3 regions of the Agrobacterium sp. 10T429 genome follow, and region 3 is predicted to be linked to each of the others. Evidence: riboswitches for the same ligand, from Rfam matches in the RefSeq annotation. Region 3 holds a riboswitch; each other region holds the start of a gene.
What was found. Region 3 has a riboswitch for thiamine pyrophosphate ahead of thiB (thiamine ABC transporter substrate binding subunit). Riboswitches for the same ligand answer to the same signal wherever they lie in the genome.

Region 1: it holds a riboswitch for thiamine pyrophosphate, as region 3 does, so the genes downstream of both, thiC (phosphomethylpyrimidine synthase ThiC) here and thiB (thiamine ABC transporter substrate binding subunit) in region 3, are expected to answer to the same signal.
Region 2: it holds a riboswitch for thiamine pyrophosphate, as region 3 does, so the genes downstream of both, AC1DCP_RS09990 (ABC transporter permease) here and thiB (thiamine ABC transporter substrate binding subunit) in region 3, are expected to answer to the same signal.

Annotation. Positions count from the first base shown of each region.
Region 1 covers NZ_JBFTGV010000004.1:354,137-361,313, reverse strand. The annotation lists gene AC1DCP_RS12970 (P1 family peptidase) at 1-31, opposite strand, end outside; gene AC1DCP_RS12965 (thiazole synthase) at 93-866, opposite strand; gene thiS (sulfur carrier protein ThiS) at 871-1,068, opposite strand; gene thiO (glycine oxidase ThiO) at 1,037-2,041, opposite strand; gene thiC (phosphomethylpyrimidine synthase ThiC) at 2,043-3,866, opposite strand; TPP riboswitch at 3,961-4,072, opposite strand; gene AC1DCP_RS12945 (acyl carrier protein) at 4,253-4,504, shown strand; gene AC1DCP_RS12940 (acyl-CoA dehydrogenase family protein) at 4,504-5,685, shown strand; gene AC1DCP_RS12935 (amino acid--[acyl-carrier-protein] ligase) at 5,690-6,598, shown strand; gene AC1DCP_RS12930 (DUF1839 family protein) at 6,605-7,177, shown strand, end outside.
Region 2 covers NZ_JBFTGV010000003.1:132,289-139,465, reverse strand. The annotation lists gene alr (alanine racemase) at 1-30, opposite strand, end outside; gene AC1DCP_RS10015 (Lrp/AsnC family transcriptional regulator) at 158-616, shown strand; gene thiD (bifunctional hydroxymethylpyrimidine kinase/phosphomethylpyrimidine kinase) at 715-1,512, opposite strand; gene thiE (thiamine phosphate synthase) at 1,509-2,171, opposite strand; gene AC1DCP_RS10000 (hydroxyethylthiazole kinase) at 2,158-2,898, opposite strand; gene AC1DCP_RS09995 (ABC transporter substrate-binding protein) at 2,901-3,845, opposite strand; gene AC1DCP_RS09990 (ABC transporter permease) at 3,842-4,627, opposite strand; TPP riboswitch at 4,756-4,858, opposite strand; gene AC1DCP_RS09985 (TadE/TadG family type IV pilus assembly protein) at 5,040-6,329, shown strand; gene AC1DCP_RS09980 (alpha-glucosidase) at 6,415-7,177, opposite strand, start outside.
Region 3 covers NZ_JBFTGV010000004.1:195,736-202,912, reverse strand. The annotation lists gene AC1DCP_RS12255 (M48 family metalloprotease) at 1-1,055, opposite strand, end outside; gene AC1DCP_RS12250 (thiamine ABC transporter ATP-binding protein) at 1,363-2,079, opposite strand; gene thiP (thiamine/thiamine pyrophosphate ABC transporter permease ThiP) at 2,076-3,701, opposite strand; gene thiB (thiamine ABC transporter substrate binding subunit) at 3,721-4,734, opposite strand; TPP riboswitch at 4,773-4,883, opposite strand; gene AC1DCP_RS12235 (VOC family protein) at 4,929-5,321, opposite strand; gene AC1DCP_RS12230 (ABC-F family ATP-binding cassette domain-containing protein) at 5,413-7,177, opposite strand, start outside.

The DNA of each region.
Region 1 (7,177 bases), 160 kb from region 3:
TATCCGTCAGAAGATTATTGCGTGCCGCCATGCCGTTCCCCTTTTCTCCCGGTATCCCGCCGCCACGGGGCACTGTCAACGCAAAAGGTGAATCAGGAAAATACCGCCGTGCCAATCACCGGTGTCGAGGGAATGGCCATATCTCTCGGCTCCAGCGGCCCCGCCACAAAAGCCTGATGCCCTGCCTCAATGGCGCGGGCGAAAGCTTGCGCCATGCCGACCGGGTCACCCGCCCCCGCGACCGCCGTGTTGAGCAGAACGGCATCGTAACCAAGCTCCATCACCGTCACCGCATGTGACGGCCGGCCGATACCGGCATCGACGATCAGCGGCACATCCGGAAAACGCGCCCGCATGGATTTCAGCGCCATCAGATTAAGCGGCCCCATGGCGCTGCCGATCGGCGCGCACCAGGGCATCAGCACCTTGCAACCCGCATCCAGGAGCTTTTCCGCCACGACAAGATCATCAGTCGTATACGGAAAGACTTCGAAACCATCGTCGCAGAGAATTTTCGCCGCTTCGACGAGCGCAAAGACATCAGGCTGCAAGGTGTCGTGATGGCCGATGACCTCCAGCTTGATCCAGTTGGTGTGAAAAACCTCACGCGCCATCTTCGCCGTCAGCACCGCTTCCTTCACGGTATGGCAGCCAGCCGTATTGGGCAGAATGTAACGATCCAGCTCGCGGATCAGCTCGAAAAACTGGCCACCCTTCTTGCCGCCTGCCGTTTCCCGACGCAGCGAAATCGTCAGAATATCCGTGTTGCTGGCCCGCACTGCATCGGCAAGCACGGCGGGAGACGGATAACGCGCCGTGCCGAGCAGGAGGCGCGACGAGACCTCACGGCCATAAAGCGTCAGCATGGCCTCAACCTCCCTGCATCGGCGAGAGGATTTCGACACGGTCGAACGCCTTCAATCGATAATCGGCGCGCTCTTCCGAATGCACCAGATCGCCATTGACCGCCGTCGCCAGCCACTCGCCTTCATAATCGAGGCTGGTGAGTAACCCGGCCAGCGTCTCGGTGGCGAGATCAAGCTCGTCGCCATTCACCAGAAGTTTCATGATCCTGTTCCTTTCCAGAGATATCTTGGCAGACGATTTCAGCCGCCTGCCGCGCCATCGCCGGCGACAGCAGGAAGCCATGCCGGTGGGCGCCGTTGATGAAGACGGTCCGGCCGTCCTGCTTAACTTTCGGCAGATTGTTGGGATAGGCGGGGCGCACGCCCGTTCCGGTCTCGATGATTTCCGCTTCGCCGAAGGCCGGATGTACGGCATAGGCGGCGTTCAGAAACTCCATCATCGAGCGCGCTGAAATGGCTCCGGCATCCTCTGTCTCGATCATCGTCGCCCCCACCATGAAGCGACCCGGCTCACGCGGCACAATATAAAGCGGAATGCGCGGATGTAAGAGCCGGACGGCGCGCGACAGGGAAACCTCTGACGTGGCGAGATAGAGCATTTCTCCCCGCACGCCGCGAAGATTGGCAATCTCGCCCACCGCCGCAGCGCCGGTGCAATCCACCACCCGATCGAACGGCTGCTCATCCACCGGAATACCCATATGAAACCGCACGCCCAAGCCGCAAAGCCGCGTATGCAGCGATTTGAGCGCAAGGCGCGGATCGAGATGCCCCTCGCCCGTGAAATAAAGCCCGGAGCGAAACCGCCCGGCAAGGTCAGGCTCCAGAGCGGCGATTTCACCCTCATCCACCCACTGGTATCCAGTTGTTCTGCATGCGAAACGCGAAAGCTCGGCTTTGTCGCGGGCGGGCGCGACGACCAGCGTGCCGTGTCTGATGACAAGGCCGGGGGTCGCCTCATCCCACCAGTCGAGAGCCGCCTGGCCGAGCGTTAGTATCGCCTCGTCCGCACTTTCACGCTCGCACCAGGGCGCCAGCATTCCGCCCGCATAAAAGGATGCGCCGCGCGAGGCTTCAGCATTGCGCTCTGAAACCTCCACGGTTGCGCCGCGCCGCGCCAGTTCGAAGGCCGCCGTCAGACCGGCGACCCCCGTTCCCTTAACAAGAACACGCATGCTACTGGCCGTCTGCCGGGGTCGCGAGCGGCATGTAAAGCTCGCCACCTTCCTTGAAGCGCGCGGCCATGGCCTCCAGCCCTTCCTTCTGCGCCTCGGCGCGGATGTCGTGGGAAATCCGCATCGAGCAGAATTTCGGCCCGCACATGGAGCAGAAATGCGCGACCTTGTGCGCCTCCTTCGGCAGGGTCTCGTCATGGAAGGAGCGCGCCGTGTCCGGATCCAGCGACAGGTTGAACTGGTCTTCCCAACGGAACTCGAACCTTGCACGCGACAGCGCATCGTCCCGCACCTGTGCTGCCGGATGGCCCTTGGCGAGATCGGCCGCGTGAGCCGCGATCTTGTAGGTGATGACACCGACCTTCACGTCGTTACGATCAGGCAGACCGAGATGTTCCTTCGGCGTGACATAGCAGAGCATCGCCGTGCCAAACCAGCCGATCATCGCTGCCCCGATGCCGGAAGTGATGTGGTCGTAACCGGGGGCGATATCGGTCGTTAGCGGCCCAAGCGTATAAAACGGCGCCTCACCGCAGGTCTTCAACTGCTTGTCCATGTTCTCCTTGATCTTGTGCATCGGCACATGGCCGGGGCCCTCGATCATGACCTGGCAATCCTTCGCCCATGCGATCTGTGTCAACTCACCGAGCGTCTCCAGCTCGGCAAATTGCGCGGCGTCGTTGGCGTCGGCAATCGAACCGGGCCGCAACCCGTCACCCAGCGAGAAGGAAACATCATAGGCACGGCAGATGTCGCAGATCTCGTCGAAATGCTCGTAGAGGAAGCTTTCCTTGTGATGATGCAAACACCACTTGGCCATAATCGACCCGCCGCGTGAGACGATACCGGTGACACGGTTGACGGTAAGCGGAATGTAATGCAGCCGAACACCGGCATGGATGGTGAAATAATCCACGCCTTGCTCCGCCTGTTCGATCAACGTATCGCGGAACACTTCCCAGTTCAGGTCCTCGGCAATGCCGTTGACCTTCTCCAGCGCCTGGTAAAGCGGCACCGTGCCGATCGGTACCGGCGAATTGCGGATGATCCATTCGCGGATGTTGTGGATGTTGCGCCCGGTCGAAAGGTCCATGACGGTATCGGCACCCCAGCGGATCGCCCAGACCATCTTCTCCACCTCTTCGGCCATGGAGGAGGTGACGGCGGAATTGCCGATATTGGCGTTGATCTTGACCAGAAAATTACGGCCGATGATCATCGGCTCAAGCTCGGGGTGATTGATGTTGGCCGGGATGATGGCGCGACCCGATGCGACTTCCTGACGGACGAACTCCGGCGTCACATAATCAGGTATCTGCGCACCGAAACTCTCCCCATCACGAGCCAGATTCTCCTTCGACGCTTCGCGCCCCAGATTTTCGCGGATGGCGATGAACTCCATTTCTGGCGTGATGATGCCTGCCCGCGCATAGGCAAGCTGCGTTACGGCTTTTCCTTCCGTGGCCCTCAGCGGCTGGTGGCGCACGGCAAATTCAGGCGTCAGGCGCTCGCCAGTGGCAAAGCCGTTATCCTCCGGTTTGACGTGCCGACCGTCGTAAGCCGCGACATCGCCGCGCGCTACAACCCAGTCGTGACGCAGGCGCGGCAGACCCTTTTCGATCAGAACGTTATGCAATGGATCGGTATAGGGGCCTGAGGAATCATAGACCGTGACCGGCGGTTCTCCCGCCGTCGGGTGGACGGCGATTTCGCGCATCGGCACGCGAATATGCGGATGCAAAATTCCGGTTTTGTGGATTTTCGTGGAGGCGGGATGCGGCCCGGTTGTGACGACAAGCGGGATATTCTTGGCAACGATATTCATCATGAGGCTCCAAAGTTTGACAGTGGAGACCCAGTTCGAGCCGGAATGATGGAAAATACCGACGCATCGGCAGCGCAAGTTACACGCAATCCGACCTTCGGTCTTTGCACCGTCCCTACGCCAGTATGAACTGGATCAGGTTCAACGGGTCACTGCGCATAAAAGCAGAATCTCAGCCCCTTGACGGGACACCCCTGGTGAATGGACACAAGAGAAAACACCGCCCGACATTTGTCAAGGGTGCTGCTGATGGCTGGCAAAGGTGGACGAACAACAAAAGCGCCGTTAGTGGTAATTAACCTAACGGTTTAGGCGAATATTATCGTTTTCAAATTAACGATAAGCACAAACCATCCTGATGTTAAATTCATGGGAGATAAGTCGGAATGAATGCGACTATTCGTGAAATACTGGCAAAATTCGGCCAGCTTCCTACCCCCGTCGATACGATTGAAAACGAAGCAGATCTTTATGCGGCAGGTCTTTCTTCCTTTGCATCGGTGCAATTGATGCTGGGTATCGAGGAAGCTTTCGATATCGAATTCCCCGACAACCTCTTGAACCGCAAGTCCTTTGCCAGCATCAAGGCCATTGAAGACACCGTTAAGCTCATTCTGGATGGTAAAGAGGCAGCCTGATGAATGTGACCGTTGCGCCGCAGGATGAAACGCTGTCCGCGCGCGCAAGCCGCGTCGCAGCAATTGCCGCCAAACACGCGGACGAGGTGGACGTCACCGGTCGCTTCCCGGAGGAAGCCGTCAAGGCGCTGAGACAAGAGCGCCTTCTCGGCATTCAGGTCCCGTCCTCTCTTGGTGGCGAAGGCGCATCCATACAGCAAATCGCCGATATCTGCGCCCGGCTTGGCCAGGCCTGTTCGGCAACCGCGATGATTTTCGCCATGCACCACATCAAGGCATCGAGCCTTGTGGAACACGGCGAGACAAGCCCATGGCATGCGGGCTTCATGAGCCGCATTGCAAGCGAACAGCTTCTGCTCGCCTCGGCCACGACCGAAGGCGGAATCGGCGGCAATCTGCGCAATTCCATCTGCGCGATTGAGGTCGAAGGAGACATCTGCCGGCTGGAGAAGGACGCCACCGTCATTTCCTACGGCAGCAATGCGGATGCCATCCTCATCACCTCGCGCGCCCACAAGGATGCCGCCCCGGCCGATCAGGTGATGACCGTCTTCCTGAAAGATCAGTACAGGCTCGAGAAGACCCATGTCTGGGACACACTCGGCATGCGCGGCACCTGTTCGGACGGTTTCCTGTTCCGCGGCGAGGCGCCGGCGGTGCAGATATTCCCAAAACCCTTTGCGGAAATCGCCGCGCAATCCATGCTTGCAAGCTCGCATCTTCTGTGGAGCGCCGTTTGGTATGGCATCGCGTCGGATGCGATGCTGCGCGCGCAATCCTTCGTCAGGACGGCTGCACGCAAGTCGCCCGGTGTCACACCGCCAGGCGCTATCCACATTGCCGAAATTTCCACGAAATTGCAGGTGGTCAAATCCAACGTCATTGCGGGCGTAAAGGCTTACGAAGACACCAAGAGCGACCCGGACAAGCTGATGTCCATGGCGTTCGCGGTTGCCATGAACAATGTGAAGATCTGTTCTTCGGAAACCATTCTGGAGATCATCGACCAAGCGATGCTGGTCTGCGGCATCATGGGCTACAAGAACGGTACGCCCTACAGCCTTGGCCGACACCTGCGCGACGCGCATTCCGCGCGCCTGATGATTTCCAACGACCGTATTCTCGGCAATTCCGCCAATCTCCTGCTGGTTCACAAGCAGGACACCAGCCTCTTGGGATAAGACCATGGATATGCAAACATCGTTTCTCGATCGACTGTTCGAAGAAGGCCTGCTGATTGAAACGGGTGTCGATGGTCTTTACGGACGCAGCGGCCAGTTCGAGGATGTCATTGCCGCATTCGAACGCCTGATCGACCGCACCGGCGGCCCGGACAGTGCAGAGGCGATCCGCTTCCCGCCCGGCATCAACCGCGCCTATTTCGAAAAGAGCGGTTACATGAAAAGCTTCCCGCAGCTTGCGGGCACGGTGCATTCCTTCTGCGGTTGCGAACTTGACCATGTCAGCCTTCTCAAATCCATGGATGAGGGCGGCGACTGGACAAAGGACCAGAAAGCAACCGATATCGTGCTGACGCCGGCCGCTTGCTACCCTCTTTATCCGACCATCGCCAAGCGCGGCGCATTGCCTTCCGGCGGCGGTCTCTACGACATCCAGTCCTATTGTTTCCGCCATGAACCCTCGAAGGACCCGGCACGTCAGCAGCTTTTCCGCATGCGGGAATATGTGCGCATGGGCACGGAGAGTGATGTGACCGAATTCCGCCAGACATGGATGGATCGCGGCGTGGCGATGATGGAAGCCGTGGGCCTTGAAGTGACCATCGACGTGGCCAACGATCCCTTCTTCGGCCGCGCCGGCAAAATGCTCGCCAACAACCAGCGCGACCAGAACCTGAAATTCGAACTGTTGATCCCCGTCACATCCGCCACCAACCCGACGGCCTGCATGAGCTTCAATTACCATCAGGACGCCTTTGGCCAGAAATGGGGATTGAACCTCGACAATGGTGATGTGGCTCACACCGCCTGCGTCGGTTTCGGCCTTGAGCGCATTGCGCTGGCACTTTTTGCGCATCACGGTCTGGATGTAAAAACATGGCCCGAAAAGGCCTTGAAAACACTCTGGGGCTAACCATTCATGCGGCAGATTTTCCCCGGTCTCGATCCCAAAAACTATGTGCAGCACCCGCTTCATTCTTCGGAAAGAATGTGGCCGGAGACCAATTGCTACATCGATTTGTGGATCGAGGTGCTGGCCTCGAAAGGGTTGCCGCCTGAGGCCATGTTCGGCTTCACACTGACGCAGTATTTCGAAGGCGACCAGTTCACCTTCTTCAAGGTGCCGCTGGAAGATCTGGAAGCACTTTATGGCGTTCGCGCCACCGAACTTGCGATCTTCGACCGGGTTGAAAACCATATCGAAGCGCAGCTGGAGCGCGGCCGCATCTGCCTGGTCGAGATGGACAGCTTCTATATGCCCGATACCCACGGGGTGGGCTACCGGAAGGAACATGGCAAGACCACCATCGCCATCAACCGGCTGGACCTTGCAAACCGGGAACTCGATTATTTTCATAATGCAGGCTTTTTCCACCTGTCGGGCGAAGATTTCGACGGCCTGTTCCACCATCACCTGTCAGAGAGCGAGCCGCCCTTCCTGCCCTATACGGAATTTGCGAAATTCGCAGACAGCAACCCTTCGCCGGCGCAT
Region 2 (7,177 bases), on a different contig from region 3:
TGCATGCTGGCGGCTGATCTGCATGTCCATGGTCGTTCACCCTCATTTTTATCATATGAGAGTATTGCAACGATTGTCGAATTTCTTGGCTATTGTTCGAATAAGATGCGATAAAAATGCAAACTACGCAACTTTCATTGTCATATTGGAATTTTCTATGTCGTCACTCGACGCGACCGACCGCCACATCATCCGCCTGCTCCGGCTCAATGCCCGCATCAGCAATGCGAAACTTGCTGCGGAAGTCGGCCTTTCGGCCTCTGCCTGCCTTCGCCGGGTCGATATTCTGGAACGGGAGGGTATCATCCGGGGCTATACGGCGCTGACCAGCGGCCTTGCCGGCGGCGAGGTGATCTCGGTCATCGTGCAGATCACGCTCGACCGCCAGACGGAGGATTTTCTCAACAGGTTTGAGAACGCGGTGCGGCGTTATCCAGAAATTCGCGAATGTTACCTGATGACGGGCGGGTCGGATTATTTCCTGCGATGTGAGGCGGAAAGTGCGGGCGATTTCGAGCGCATCCATAAGGAGATTCTGTCGAAGCTGCCGGGTGTTTCGCGGATTCATTCGAGTTTTGCGATCAGGAATGTGCTGGCGACGCCGAAGGCGCGGTGAGTAGTTTTTTCGAGAAGACAATTACGCAGCGGAATATGCGGTTGCCCCTCTGTCCGGTAGGACAGAGGGGGGTAAGCCCCTCACTCTGCATGTCGATGTCACCCCCACCACCGATAAAAATGATGCACCGGTCCCCGACCGTCCCCGACGGCAAGCCCCCGACCAGCGTCAAGCGCCCCATTCAGATAGTCCTTCGCAAGACCAACCGCCTCACGCAATTCACAACTCTTGGCCAAATGAGCCGTAATCGCTGCCGCCAGCGTGCATCCTGTCCCATGGTCGTTTTTCGTGTCCACTCGCATAGCGGAAAGCGCCTGCACGGTGCCGTCTGCAAACAGATAATCCGTACTCTGTGGCCCGTCGCCATGGCCGCCCTTGATGAGCACGGCTTTCGCGCCCACCTTCAGGATCATCTCGGCCTGACGGGTGATCTCCGCCTCGGTGTCTGCAATCGGCAACCCGGTGAGAAGCGCTGCTTCAGGCAGGTTCGGCGTGACGATGGTGGCGAACGGCAGCAGGTCGCGCCGCAATGTCTCGATCGCATCCGCATGCAACAGACGGTCGCCGGAGGTCGCAACCATCACGGGGTCGAGCACCACCGGCTGGGGCTGCTGCCGAAGCCTTGCAGCTATGGCCGCGATGGTTTCGATCCGCGATACCATGCCGATCTTCACCGCATTGACGGCAAGATCGGAAAAAACCGCATCCATCTGCGCGACGATGGTGGCGACGGAAATATCCTCCACTGCCGTCACACCTTTGGTGTTCTGCGCGGTGATGGCGGTGATGACGCTGGCGGCATAGGCGCCGAGTGCCGAGAAAGTCTTGATGTCGGCCTGAATGCCCGCGCCGCCGCCGCTGTCTGAGCCGGCGATGGTCAATGCGATTGCTGTCATGAATGTCTCGCTTTCAGCGCTGCATCGACTGCCGCGCGGAAGTCCCTGGTTGTGCTGGCAATATCGTTTGCGCGGAAGATTGCAGAAATGACGGCGACACCATCCGCACCGGCGGCGATGACGTTCGGCACCCGGGCAAGATCGATACCGGCGATGGCGCCCACCGGCATGCCCGGCCGCAATTCGCGGAGCAGAGTGCGGAGCGTCGTAAAGCCGTCAAGGCCGACAGGCTTGTCTGGATTGACCTTGGAAACGGTTTCGAACACGCCACCAATGCAGGCGTAATCGGCGGGCATGGAGGCCGCCCGCTCGGCATCGGCGCGGTTCTTGACGGTAAGGCCGATGATCGCCTTATCTCCAAGGATGCGTCTGGCGGTTTTGGCATCCATATCATCGGCGCCGAGATGCACCCCGTCCGCGCCAGAGGCGAGCGCCACATCCACCCGGTCGTTGATGACCAGCGGCACGCCCGTGCCGGCAATGGCTTCGCGAATAGCGAGGGCGTTTTCGATCATCTCCCGCGTGGAGGCGTGTTTGTCGCGATATTGCAGAATGGTCGCGCCGTTGAGTGCGGCCGCCAGAGCAAGCTCGCCCAAGGGCGCAACATCGCCGAGGCTCGCATCGACCAAAGCGTTGAGACGGTAATCAACCTTGTTCATGCTCAATCCTCGCATGGTTTATTATGTCTTCGCCGGAAATTTCTGAAAGCACATCCAGAAATGCCGGCTCGAATGTGCCGGGGCCTTTGGCGTTTTTCGCTGCCAGTTCGGCTGCGACACCCGTGATGGCGAGGGCGGCGGCGGCGGCCGTCAGTGCGTCTTTTTCCACCGCCATGAAGGCGGCGATGACGCCACCCGATAGGCAACCCGTGCCTGTCACCTTCGCCATCCACGGGTGACCGTTGACGATTCTGACGCTCCTTGTGGCGTCGCGCAGGTTATCGACAGGTCCGGTCTCTATCCTGATGGCGTTCGGAACAGCACCGATCAGGCTCATCTCAGCGCTGTTGCCGCGCACGATGGTGGGTCCAAGCGAGATCAGGTCACGCGCGAACGCCAGTCGCGATGGCGAATAGTCGCAATGCACGGGGTCCAGAATCCACGGCTTGCCAGCCGCGCGGGCGATCTCGACGGCAAATCGAATGACTTTTCGCCGGTCGGCGTCGAGCGTGCCGAGATTGATCGTCACCGCATCGGCTTTCGTGACGAAAGCACCGATTTCTTCGAGTGAGGTTGTCATCGAGGGTATGCCGCCGACAACGGTAATGCCGTCCGCGGTGAATTTCTGTACCACGGTGTTCATCAGGCAATGCACGCGCGGGCGCGTCTGCCTTACCCTTTCGAGGATCTCTGCGGCCTTCGCCGCAGTCGGAAAACTGTTTGCCATGGTCATTGCAACTCCACGGCAATGTCTTCCACCGCCGGCGCCTGCTTGATCAGTTGCATGTCTTGCATGAAGGTGCCGAAGCGTGTGTAGCGGGCGCGATCGAGTGCGGCTGGACGTTTGGCGAAACGCGGCAGCGTATCGAAAAACGCCTGTTTGTTCAGCGCGTCGTCAAGGTTCGGATAGGCCTTGATGAAAAGCTGCCAGGATTCTTGCGGGTGGTTGGTGATGAAAATCGCGGCCTGCTCAACGGCCGAGAGAAAACGCGGCAGGCGGCTGTCTTTCACGAGATCACGATGGGTGACGAAGATGAGCTCGTCATAGGCGGGCACGCCATGTTCCTCGGGGAAGAACGAGCGGCCTTCGTGGCCTTCAAGCTTCATCTGCGTCAGTTCGAAATTACGGAAACCGCCAAGCGTGGCATCGACCTTGCCGGCGATCAGGGATGGCGAGAGTGAGAAATTGACGTTGACCAGTTCAACATCGTCCTTTGTCAGTCCCTCCTTCTCCAGCATGCGCTTCAGCATCGCATCCTCGAAACCGGAAACCGAGAAGCCGACCTTCTTGCCTTTCAGGTCCTTCAGGCTCTTGATCGGCCCGTCGGCCAGAACGGTGACGGTGTTCAGCGGGGTTTCGACCAGCGTGCCGAAACGGACGAGCGGCAGCCCTGCATCGTGGTCGAGATAGAGGTTCGGCTGGTAGTGTACACCGATATCGGCCTGTTTTGCCGAGACAAGACGCGGCACGGCGGATGGGTCCGCAGGCGGAACCAGCTCAACGTCCAGCCCGGCATCTGCGAACAGGCCGCGTTCCTTGGCAATCACCATCGGTGCATGGTCCGGGTTCACGAACCATTCCAGCAACACGGTAAGCTTGTCGGCCGCCTGCGATTGCACAGGCGAAAGCACGCTTGCTGCCGCGACGACGAGGGAAAGAAGAGTTCGTTTCATGGTGCCGAAAGTCTCCGCAAATGTTTGAAAGGAATGAGATGGTCTGTTTCTTTGGCCCAGGGGGCGAGGTTGGCCGTTGCCCGGTCGACGACAAGCCGCAGCAGCACCGCCATGACGGCGAGAATGGTCATGGCGGCGAACATTGTGTCGGTCTGCATGCGGGCATTGGACTGGATCATGACAAAACCGAGCCCGGCGGAGGCGCCCACCCATTCGCCAATGACCGCGCCGAGCGGGGCGAGCGGAGCTGCGACCCTCAGCCCGGAAATGAGTGAGGGAAGCGCCAGCGGCACACGCAGCCGGGTGAGGATTTGCCAGTGGCTCGCCTCCGTCAGCGAGGCGGCATCGAGGATTGTCCGATCCGTGCGATTGAGGCCGTCGGTGAAGGCTGAAGCGACGGGGAAAAAGATGATGATCGCCGTCATGACAACTTTCGAGGCCATGCCGAAACCGAACCAGAGTACGAGAATGGGGGCCAGCACGAAGACCGGAAATGCCTGCAACACGAGAACCATGGGCCAGACGAGGCGGCCAAAACGCGGGACGGCGGCAATCGTAAAGGCAACGAGAATGCCGGCGGCAATGCCAGCCGCAAGCCCGACAGCCATTTCACCTGATGTCACCATGGCCTGTCCGAACAGGAAGGCTGGCTGGCGCAGGAGTGCTGCGGCAACATCGGCGGGCGAGGGCAGGATGTAGCGGGGCGGTGCAAACAGCCAGATGCCCAGCTGCCAGACAATCAGAATAAGGACGACGCCCTTCAGCGCATGGGAGGCACGCATCGGCCGGGGCTCAGACGCAGCCGTACCGTATACGAAGGGAAGGATGTTTCATCATCATCGTTCGGTCTCCAGCTGTGGCGATCACGGAGATCCGGGCAAAGCGGAGAAGAGAAAGGGCAGTACCGCAAACGCGCTACAGTTTCCGTTCCTACGCCGGCATGACCCGGATCAGGTTCAAGGGTCCGGCTCATCGCCATCTCAGCACCGTCTGGTGCTCCCCTCGGAAGAGACTGTTTTGCTAGGAGGGTTTTGAAGTAATGTCAACGTTGAAAGTTAACGAGAATATTGGCGCATTTGCCGCGAACATATTAGTTGTTGATTATATTAAGTTTATCAAAAATTAGTTATTTATTGAAACCGCTTTTCAATTCCGCTGTATTAGCTTCAGCTCCCAGATTGGTTGGGGGCGAACTTGAAAAACTTCTGGCGAGAGAAATCTGGAAATTTTGGCATTCTGACCGCGCTGCTCATGGTGCCTCTGTGCGGGGCTGCCGGTGTGGCGCTCGATATTACGCGCGGCATGTCGGTCAAAGCCGATCTGCAGCAGGCGGCGGATTCCGCGGCTCTGGCGGCAGTCGCCGATATGTCCGCAAGTGTTCAGGCGGCAAAGAAGATGTCGGGGGACGGTGTCATTCCCGTCGGCAATGAAGAAGCCCGGGCATTCTTCGATGGCAATCAGCGCGGCGACGCGGACTACACCATTACCTCTGTCGATGTTTCGGTGATCAAGCACGGCAATGTGGTCGAGTCGTCCGTCAGCTTCAAGGCGTCGGTCAGCACGACCCTCTCAGGGCTTCTGGGGAAGGATTTCGTTTCGGTTGGCGGCACGGCCACGGCCAAATACGAAACGGAAACCTTCAGCGATTTCTATCTTCTGCTTGATAATACGCCCTCCATGGGAGTGGGCGCGACACCCACGGATGTTGCCACCCTGGTTGCGAACACTGGCGATAAATGCGCTTTTGCCTGTCACATCGTGAAGGACGGCGTGGCAGACCCGAACAGCTATTACTTCAAGGCCAAGAAACTCGGGGTTACAACGCGTATCGACGTGGTTGCCAAGGCAACCGCCAGCCTGATGGACACGGCAAAGTCCACGCGCAAAAGCAGCAATCAATATCGCATGGCCGTCTATACCTTTGGGGAACGGGCGGAAGATACCAAGCTGCTTGAGGTCGTTTCGCTAACCTCGGATCTCGACGCAGCAAAGAAAAAAGCTGGTGAAATCAACCTGATGTCAATCCCCTATCAGGGATACAACAACGACCAGCAAACAGATTTCGACCGGGCACTGATCCAGATTGGAGATAAGGTCGGCAGTTCGGGCACGGGCGCAAGCTCGGCAAATCCGGATAAGGTTATTTTCTTTGTTTCAGACGGGGTGGGCGACAGTTACAAGCCGTCCTCCTGTACGAAAAAACTGACAGGAGGCCGCTGTCAGGAGCCGATCGACATCAAAGACTGTACGAAACTGAAGGAAAAGGGTTTTCGTATCGCGGTGCTTTATACCACCTATCTGCCGCTGCCGACGAATGACTGGTATAATAGCTGGATCAAGCCCTTTCAGGCGGAAATCGGCTCACGCATGCAGAGCTGCGCTTCCCCGGGTCTGTACTTCGAAGTCAGCCCGTCCCAGGGCATCAGCGACGCGATGACGGTACTGTTCAAGAAAGCCATTACATCACCACGCCTGACGGGCTGATGGCCGTTTAGCGAGGCCTGTTAGAGCATCGGTTGAACGCCGCAATATTTGCGGCGTTTTTTGGAAATGGCCGGAAGGTGATGCTTCAAGCGATATTGCGAAGCTGTTCAAATAACGCAGTAAAGGGCGTTTCAGCGCGGTAGAACACAGCCGGCTGGCCTATCGGAGCCTCCACGGTGATCTCGTGCCCGCCAAAATACCGCGCGCCACTCCAAAGATGCATCCATTCCCCATCGCCCGGAAGGTAAAGCGTGCGCTGCGTCTCCCCCGCCTTCCAAACTGGTGCGACCAGCATGTCGGCCCCATAGAGATAGCTGTCCTGAATGGCATAGGTCTGCCGGTCGTTCTCGTGATGCAGGAAAAGCGGGCGCTGTACCGGCAGGCCGGTTTTGGCCGCTTCAGTGGAAAGCGATTTCAGATAGGGGGCGAGTGCGACATAGATCGCCGTCATGCGGGCAAAATGGCCAAGAACCGTCTCGTCCTGATCGATCTGGAGATTGTCGCGCGGGCGATTGCCCTCATGGGTGCGCATGACAGGAGTAAAGGCTGCCATCTCCGTCCAGCGCATGATGAGTTCCGGGGTTCTGACATTGCCGAACAGGCTGGTATAACCGCCAATATCGGAATGGTGATAGGCATTGCCGAGAAGACCGGAGGACAGCGCACCGCATATGACGGTGACGAGACCGTCATGGCGGGAGAAATCGACAGACTGGTCGCCGCCCCACAGCAGCGGGCAGTGGGCTTGCACACCGGTAAAGCCCGCCCGCATGAAGAACAGCGCTTCGCCGGTTTTGCCGCGGCTTTCAACGGCCTTGGCGTTGACCTCTGCCCAGAGCGTCGGCCAG
Region 3 (7,177 bases):
CAGCCGCTGGTAAGGTAATTGGCAAGAGTGGTCTGTTTCGGATCGGCCACGCCGTCGAAACGGATCGCCACATCGCCCGGACCCGTCGCAAGAACGGCCTCCACCTTGTTGTCGATGACGAAACCGTCCGGCACATCGAAACGAATACCGAGCGTTCCGTGCAGAAAGGTTTGGCCCCGGACATAACCCTCCTGCGGGCTGTCGCCGTAAAGCAGGCCGTCTATGCCATCCAGAAACCAGTCGCGACCCCGATCCCCGACCTGACCGTCCTGGCCGAAGGCGCGGGCATGCCGGCGTGCAAGCTCGATGCGCTGCGGCGTGTTGGGGTGGCTGGAAAGAAAGTCGAGGCTCTGGTCATTTTCGGGATCAGCCGAGGAGAAACGCGCATAGGCTGCCATGGAATCCAGAAACCGCGGCGATGCGAAGGGGTCGTAGCCGGCCTCACCCAACATTCGCACACCAATCACGTCCGCCTGCAATTCCTGCTGGCGCGAAAAAGCCGCAAGCCGCAGCTTACCGCGCGCAAGCGCCTGCTTGCCGGCGAGATCGCTCGACAGAACCTCGGCGACCACACGGCTTGCAATCACCTCCGCCTCTTCCCGGCGCTGGCGCTCGATGCCGTGGTTTGCGGTAACGTGGCCCATTTCATGCGAAAGCACGGCGGCCACTTCCGAGGCATCGTTGGCGAGAGCCAGAAGCCCGCGCGTCACGTAAAGATACCCCCCCGGCAGCGCAAAAGCGTTGATAGCAGGCGAGTTGAGGATGGTGATGCGATAGGATTGCTGCGGATTTTCCGAAACAGCCGTCAGCGCGCCGGCGATACGGGCGACAAGCCGCTCCGTCTTGGCATCACGATATTCGCCACCATAACTCGCCACAATACGCGGATGTTCGCGCGCACCCATCTGCGCACGGGGATCATTCTTCTGCACCTCTTCCACGGTCTGCGGATTGTCCGAAGGCCGCAAGGTGGACTGGTAGGCTGGGCTGAAGAGAGACTGACACGATGACAGGAATACGGCAGACGCCGTCAGCACGGAACACACGGCAGCCATCCTGCCCGAACGGCGAAGGCCTGAACGGGAGAAAAGCCTCCACTGCGCAGTCATGCTATTTCTCATTCTCTATGCCTGCCCCTAACGTTCCTGATCATCCGTTAATTGCAGACCAGAATAACAGATTCGCCCCAACGAGCCATGAATGTCGAAACGGTAAAAACGATCCATCAAGTCCGGAATATTCCTGAAGAACGCAATAATTCTCGTCTTTTCTCGGGCAACGACTTGAAACTGGCAAGTGCAAATTAACGCCATTGAAGTTATCTAAAGCGATTGCCAGCGGCACGCGTCGAAAATAAGGCGATCAGCCGTTCAGAAAACTGTCGACCGCCTTCACATTTTGTGTGGCGAAGAAATCTGCGGTCGAGCCCGCATAGACAACGCGGCCACGATCAAGAAAAACCACCCGCTGTGCCAGCTTTTTTATGTCGTCTGGATGGTGCGTAACAATAATCGCCGTATTTTTTGTTTCGGCATGCAAGTCGAGAAGCAGGGAGGTCATGCCCGCCCGCAGCCCCGGATCTAGCGCCGCGAAAGGCTCGTCCAGCAGCATGACAGGTTTTTTCCGGACCAGCGCACGCGCCAGCGCCGCCCTTTGCCTTTCCCCGCCGGAAAGCGTGCCCGGCAAACGTTTGTCAAAACCCGCAAGACCAACGCGTGTGAGCGCCACGTCGATCCTCTGCCTGTCTTCCTCCCCCAGCTTCAGCCCGGGGCTGATGCCGAGCGCGACATTGGTGAAGATATCGAGATGGGCGAAAAGATTATTATCCTGGAAGATCAAGGAGACCGGTCGTTCGGAAGGATCGAGCGCCTTCATGTCCCGCCCGCCGATCAGGACGCGCCCGGAATCGGGCAATTCAAAACCGGCGATGAGATTGAGGAGCGTCGACTTGCCAGAACCGGAGGCACCGACAACGGCGGTCATCTGGCCTTGCGGGAATGTACAGTCGAGATCGAAATCCTGCGTTCCGAGCCGCAGCCTGACCTTGTCCAGCCCCACGGCAAATTCGTCACCCGTCATATGCTCGCCCTTGCTGATTGGGATTGCCGTGAAACGCCGCCCGCGGCAAGCAGCAGGCAGACGACGCCAAGGATCAACGCGTATCCGGCGGCATCATTGGTGCGGTAGCTGCCCATATTGCTATAGACCAGCCATGGCAACGTGACGAAATTTTCCGATCCGAACAGGGCGACCGCCCCGAGATCACCGAGCGACAGAGCCATGGCAAAGGAAAACGCCATCAGCAGCGGCCGCCGCAGTACCGGCAGATCGGCGAACCGCAGCCGCGTCAGTCCCTGAAGCCCAAGGCTGGCGGAGAGCCGGGACGTGCGTAAAAAATGGCTGGTAAAGGCTGGCTCCAGCACCCGCATGGCAAGCGGCAACGCCATCAGCATGTTGATGAGTGCCACGAGAACGGGAGCATAAAAACTGACATCTCCAAAGGGCCGCAGCAACAGGAACCACCCGCTTCCCAGCACGACGGGCGGCACCAGCAGCACCAGCGATGACCCCGCCCCGAGCGTGGCGGACAAAAGGCGCAAGGGTTGAGCCGCGTGCCGTCTGGAACCCACGGCCTGTCGCGCACCGATGATCGCAAAGCAGCAGAGCACGACGAGAGTTGCGGAGAACGCAGCGATTGCAAAGCTGGTCGCCGCCGCACGCAGGAAGATCGGCGCTGACAAAAGACGCGGCAGATCGGCCCCCAAACCCGAGACGGTTATGGCAACAAGCGGCAGGCCGACCAGCAGAACCGCAAAAATGATTGCCGCTCCGTCCCACAGGCGCGCGCCAACACGCTTGCCGTCGAAACGGCGAACAGGGCGGCCAAGCGAGGCAATTTCCGCCTCGGGCGATGGCAAAAAGGCAAGAAGGCCGAGCAGAACTGCTGTGATTGCAATCTGCAAAACCGAAAGCGCGATTGCCCGTTCCGGATCGAAATCAAACCGCAACGCCTGATAGATTGCGACCTCAAGTGTCGTCGCCGCCGGTCCACCGCCCAGCAGAAGCACTAGCGTGAAGCTGGTGGCGCACAGCATGAAGACAAGCCCGGCAATACCGGGAACAAGCCGCGAGACGGCCGGCCACTCGATGAAGCGGAAAACCGAAACCGGCCCCATGCCAAGACTTGCCGCCATCCGCCAATATTCGCCCGGAATCCGCTCCAGCCCGGCTAGCATCAGCCGCACCGCAAGCGGCAGATTGAAAAACACATGGGCGACGAGAATGCCGGAAAGGCCGTAAATACTGAAGGGCTGCTCCGCACCGGCAAAAACAAGGGCAGTATTCAAAACACCCTGCCTGCCCCAGATCGTGATGATGCCAAAGGCACCAACGATGACCGGCAGCCCCATCGGCACAGCCATCAACCTGATAATCCAAATCCGCCCCGGAAAATCCTGTCTGCGGGAGAGCGCAAGCGCCATCGGCAGGCCGAGAACAATAGAAAGAACAGTGGACAACGTTGCCTGATAGAGCGTGAAGCGCAGGATTCGCAGCGTGTAGGCATCCACGATTCCGGCGGCGGATGTACCGGCATCGAACGACAGTAGTGCTGATACAGCAAGCGCCATGAACAGGAAAACGGCGGCAAACGCCGCCGTTCCGCCAATGATCGACCATCTGTAGTCGCGACGCAGCATCATGCGCGGGCGTGCCTCTTGCTCAGTTCATGCTCATGGCCGCAAGCCATTCGTCGATCCAGGCCTTGCGGTTCTTCGCCACCTCTTCCGGGTCCATCAGGAAGGTCTTCTGCGGTACGACGAGTTTGGAAAATGCCTCGGGCAGGGGCGTGGAAGTTGCCGCGACCGGCATCATCCAGTTGTTTTCCGGAATGGCATCCTGAAATCCTGATGTGAGCGTGAAAGCGAGGAACTGCTTCGCCAGCTCCTTGTGTGGCGCGTTTTTGAGAAGGCCGGAAACCTCGATCTGGATGTAGTGCCCCTCGGAAAAACCCGCGGCCTGATAGCGATCCGTCTTTTCCGAAACCATGTGATAGGCAGGCGACGTGGTGTAGGAGAGCACCATCGGCACCTCACCCTTGGTGAAAAGGCCATAGGATTCCGACCAGCCCGGCGTGACGGTGAGAATGCGCTTCCGGAGCTTCGCCCAGGCTTCCGGTGCCTTGTCGCCGTAAACGGACTTCACCCAGAGCAGCAGGCCAAGCCCCGGCGTGGAGGTGCGCGGGTCCTGAATGGCGATTTTCTGTGAAGGATCGCCGTCCACCAGATCTTTCAGGCTCGTCGGCGGATTTTTTATCGTCTGCGTGTCATAGACAACGGCGAAATGACCGTAGTCGTAAGGGACGAAAATATCGTCCTTGTAACCGCCCGGCACCTTGGCCGCCGATGCATCGATACCGCTGATATCGAAGAGGCCGGTCTGTTTCGCTTCCGCGACCAGATTGGTGTCGAGACCAACAACGACATCCGCCTTCGACGCCGCCCCTTCAAGCTTCAGGCGGTTAAGCAGCGCCACGCCATCCGCCACACCGACGAAATTGACCGTGCAATTGCACACCTTCTCGAAGGCCTCTTTCACCTTGGGGCCGGGACCCCATTCGGAAACGAAGCTTTCATAGGTATAGACGGTCAGTTCCTGTCTGTCCTGAGCAGTGGCAATACCGGGCAGAAACAACGAAACGGCAACGAGGGAATTCAGGAAAAGACGACGGCGCACGGGTATCTCCTCAAAAAACGAAAAGGGAAATAGCCGCTTGCCTTAAGCCGTCTAATCCCTCCGCCGGTATGAACCGGATCAGGTTCTTCGGGTTGGCAAGCCTCTCAGCCTTTTGCACGCAAGCACAAAAGACACCCCGTTAGATCAAGATGATGATGTAGTCCCGCTGTCTCTGATTGGCAAGATGGCTGCCGTCAGGCCTGCTGCACCATGTGCACCAGTTCCCAGACATGGCCGTCGGGATCCTGAAAACTACCGGCATACATGAAACCGTGATCCTGAACCGGTTTCCAGCTGCTGCCACCCGAGGCGAGCGCCGTTTCGATCATCCGGTCGATTTCCTCACGGCTTCCCGCTGTGAGACAGGTCAGGACCTCGGTGCTGCGTTTGGCGTCGGCGATATCGCCATTGATGAAATCGCGAAAACGCTCCTCCTGAAGAAGCATCACGAAAATGTTCTCCTCAACGATCATGCAGAGCGTGCGGTCATCCGAATATTCCGGATTGAAGGTGAAACCGAGAGCCGTGAAGAAGCTTCTCGATGTCTCGATATTCTTGACCGGCAGATTGACGAAGATCATGCGCATTTTCTGAACTCCTCCGAACCCGCACAGGAAACGGCAATTCCGCCTCCCTGTCAAAGGTGGATGAGACCTCAGTCAAGAAATCGCAACCAAGTCACCCTTCAATTTCCTCGCGCAGCATCTCCAGCTCCAGCCATTCCTCTTCCATGGCTTCGAGCTTTTCGCGCAGCTTCGTCATTTCCTGCGCCAGCGTATTGAAGGTAGCCGGGTCCTTGGTGAACAGATTGGGATCGGCCATGCGCTGCTCACGCTTGGCGATTTCGCCCTGCGCCTTCTCCATCTCCTTTGGAAGGTTTTCGAGCGCAAATTTTTGCTTGAAGGAAAGCTTGCCCTTGGCCTTTGAAGGCTCCTGCGACGCGGAGGCGGAAGGGGCGGTCTTTGCCTTTTCCTGCTTCTCCGCCTTGCGCTTTTCTTCCGCAGCACCCTTGCGTTGCGCCATCATGTCCGAATAGCCGCCGGCATATTCGATCCAGCGTCCGTCCGGCTGGTCCGGATTGGCGGGCGCGATTGTGGAGGTGACGGTACGGTCGAGGAAATCGCGGTCGTGGCTGACGAGAATGACCGTGCCGGAAAAGCCCGCAACGATCTCCTGCAACAGATCGAGCGTTTCGATATCGAGATCGTTGGTCGGCTCGTCAAGGATCAGCAGGTTGGTAGGCCGCGCCAGAATGCGCGCAAGAATAAGACGGGCGCGCTCACCACCGGAGAGGTTGCGGATGGGCGTGCGGGCCTGTTCCGGCTGGAACAGGAAGTCCTTCATGTAACCCGTCACATGTTTCAACTCGCCATTGACCAGCAAATTGTCGCCGCGACCGTCGGTGAGGTAATGAGCGAGCGTATCGTTTGGATTGAGATCTTCACGCTTCTGGTCAAGTGTCGCGATTTCCAGATTGGTGCCGAGCTTTACCGTGCCGCTATCGGGCTGAAGCTGGCCGGTCAGCATCTTCAAAAGCGTTGTCTTGCCGGCACCGTTCGGCCCGACGAGACCGATGCAATCACCGCGATGCACCCGCAGCGAAAACGGCGCGATGATCACGCGCTCGCCGTAAGACTTGGTGATTGCGTCTGCCTCGATGACCAGTTTGCCGGATTCCCGCACCTCCGCAGCCGTCGCCTGCACGCTGCCCTGCGGTCCCTTGTGGCCGCGATAGTCCGCACGCATTGCCTGAAGCTCGCCCACGCGGCGCATGTTGCGCTTGCGTCTCGCGGTCACGCCGTAACGCATCCAGTGTTCTTCACGCTCGATGGCCTTGCCGAGCTTGTGCTGCTCCAGCTCTTCCTCTTCCAGCACCTTGTCGCGCCATTCCTCGAAATGCGCAAAACCGCGATTGAGACGACGGGACTGGCCGCGATCCAGCCACACGGTCGAGGTCGAAACCTTCTCCAGAAAACGCCTGTCGTGCGAGATCAGCACCAGCGCGCTACGCGTCTGCTGCAACTCGCCTTCAAGCCATTCGATGGTGGGCAGGTCCAGATGGTTGGTCGGCTCGTCCAGCATCAGAATATCGGGTTCAGGCGCCATGACGCGGGCAAGGGCCGCACGCCGCGCTTCGCCGCCGGACAGGCTATCCGGATGTTCCTGTCCCGTCAGGCCCAGATGCTCGAGAATATAGGTAACGCGATAGGGATCGTCGCCAGGTCCCAGCCCCGCCTCGGCATAGGCCTGCACAGTGTCGTAACCGGCAAAATCCGGCGCCTGTTCCAGATAACGGATGGTGGCGGAGGGGTGACGGAAAACCTCGCCCGACTGCGCCTCGACCAGACCGGCGGCGATCTTCATCAGGGTCGACTTGCCCGAACCGTTGCGTCCGACAAGGCAGATGCGGTCGCCCGGCTCCACCTGAAGATTGGCGCCGTCG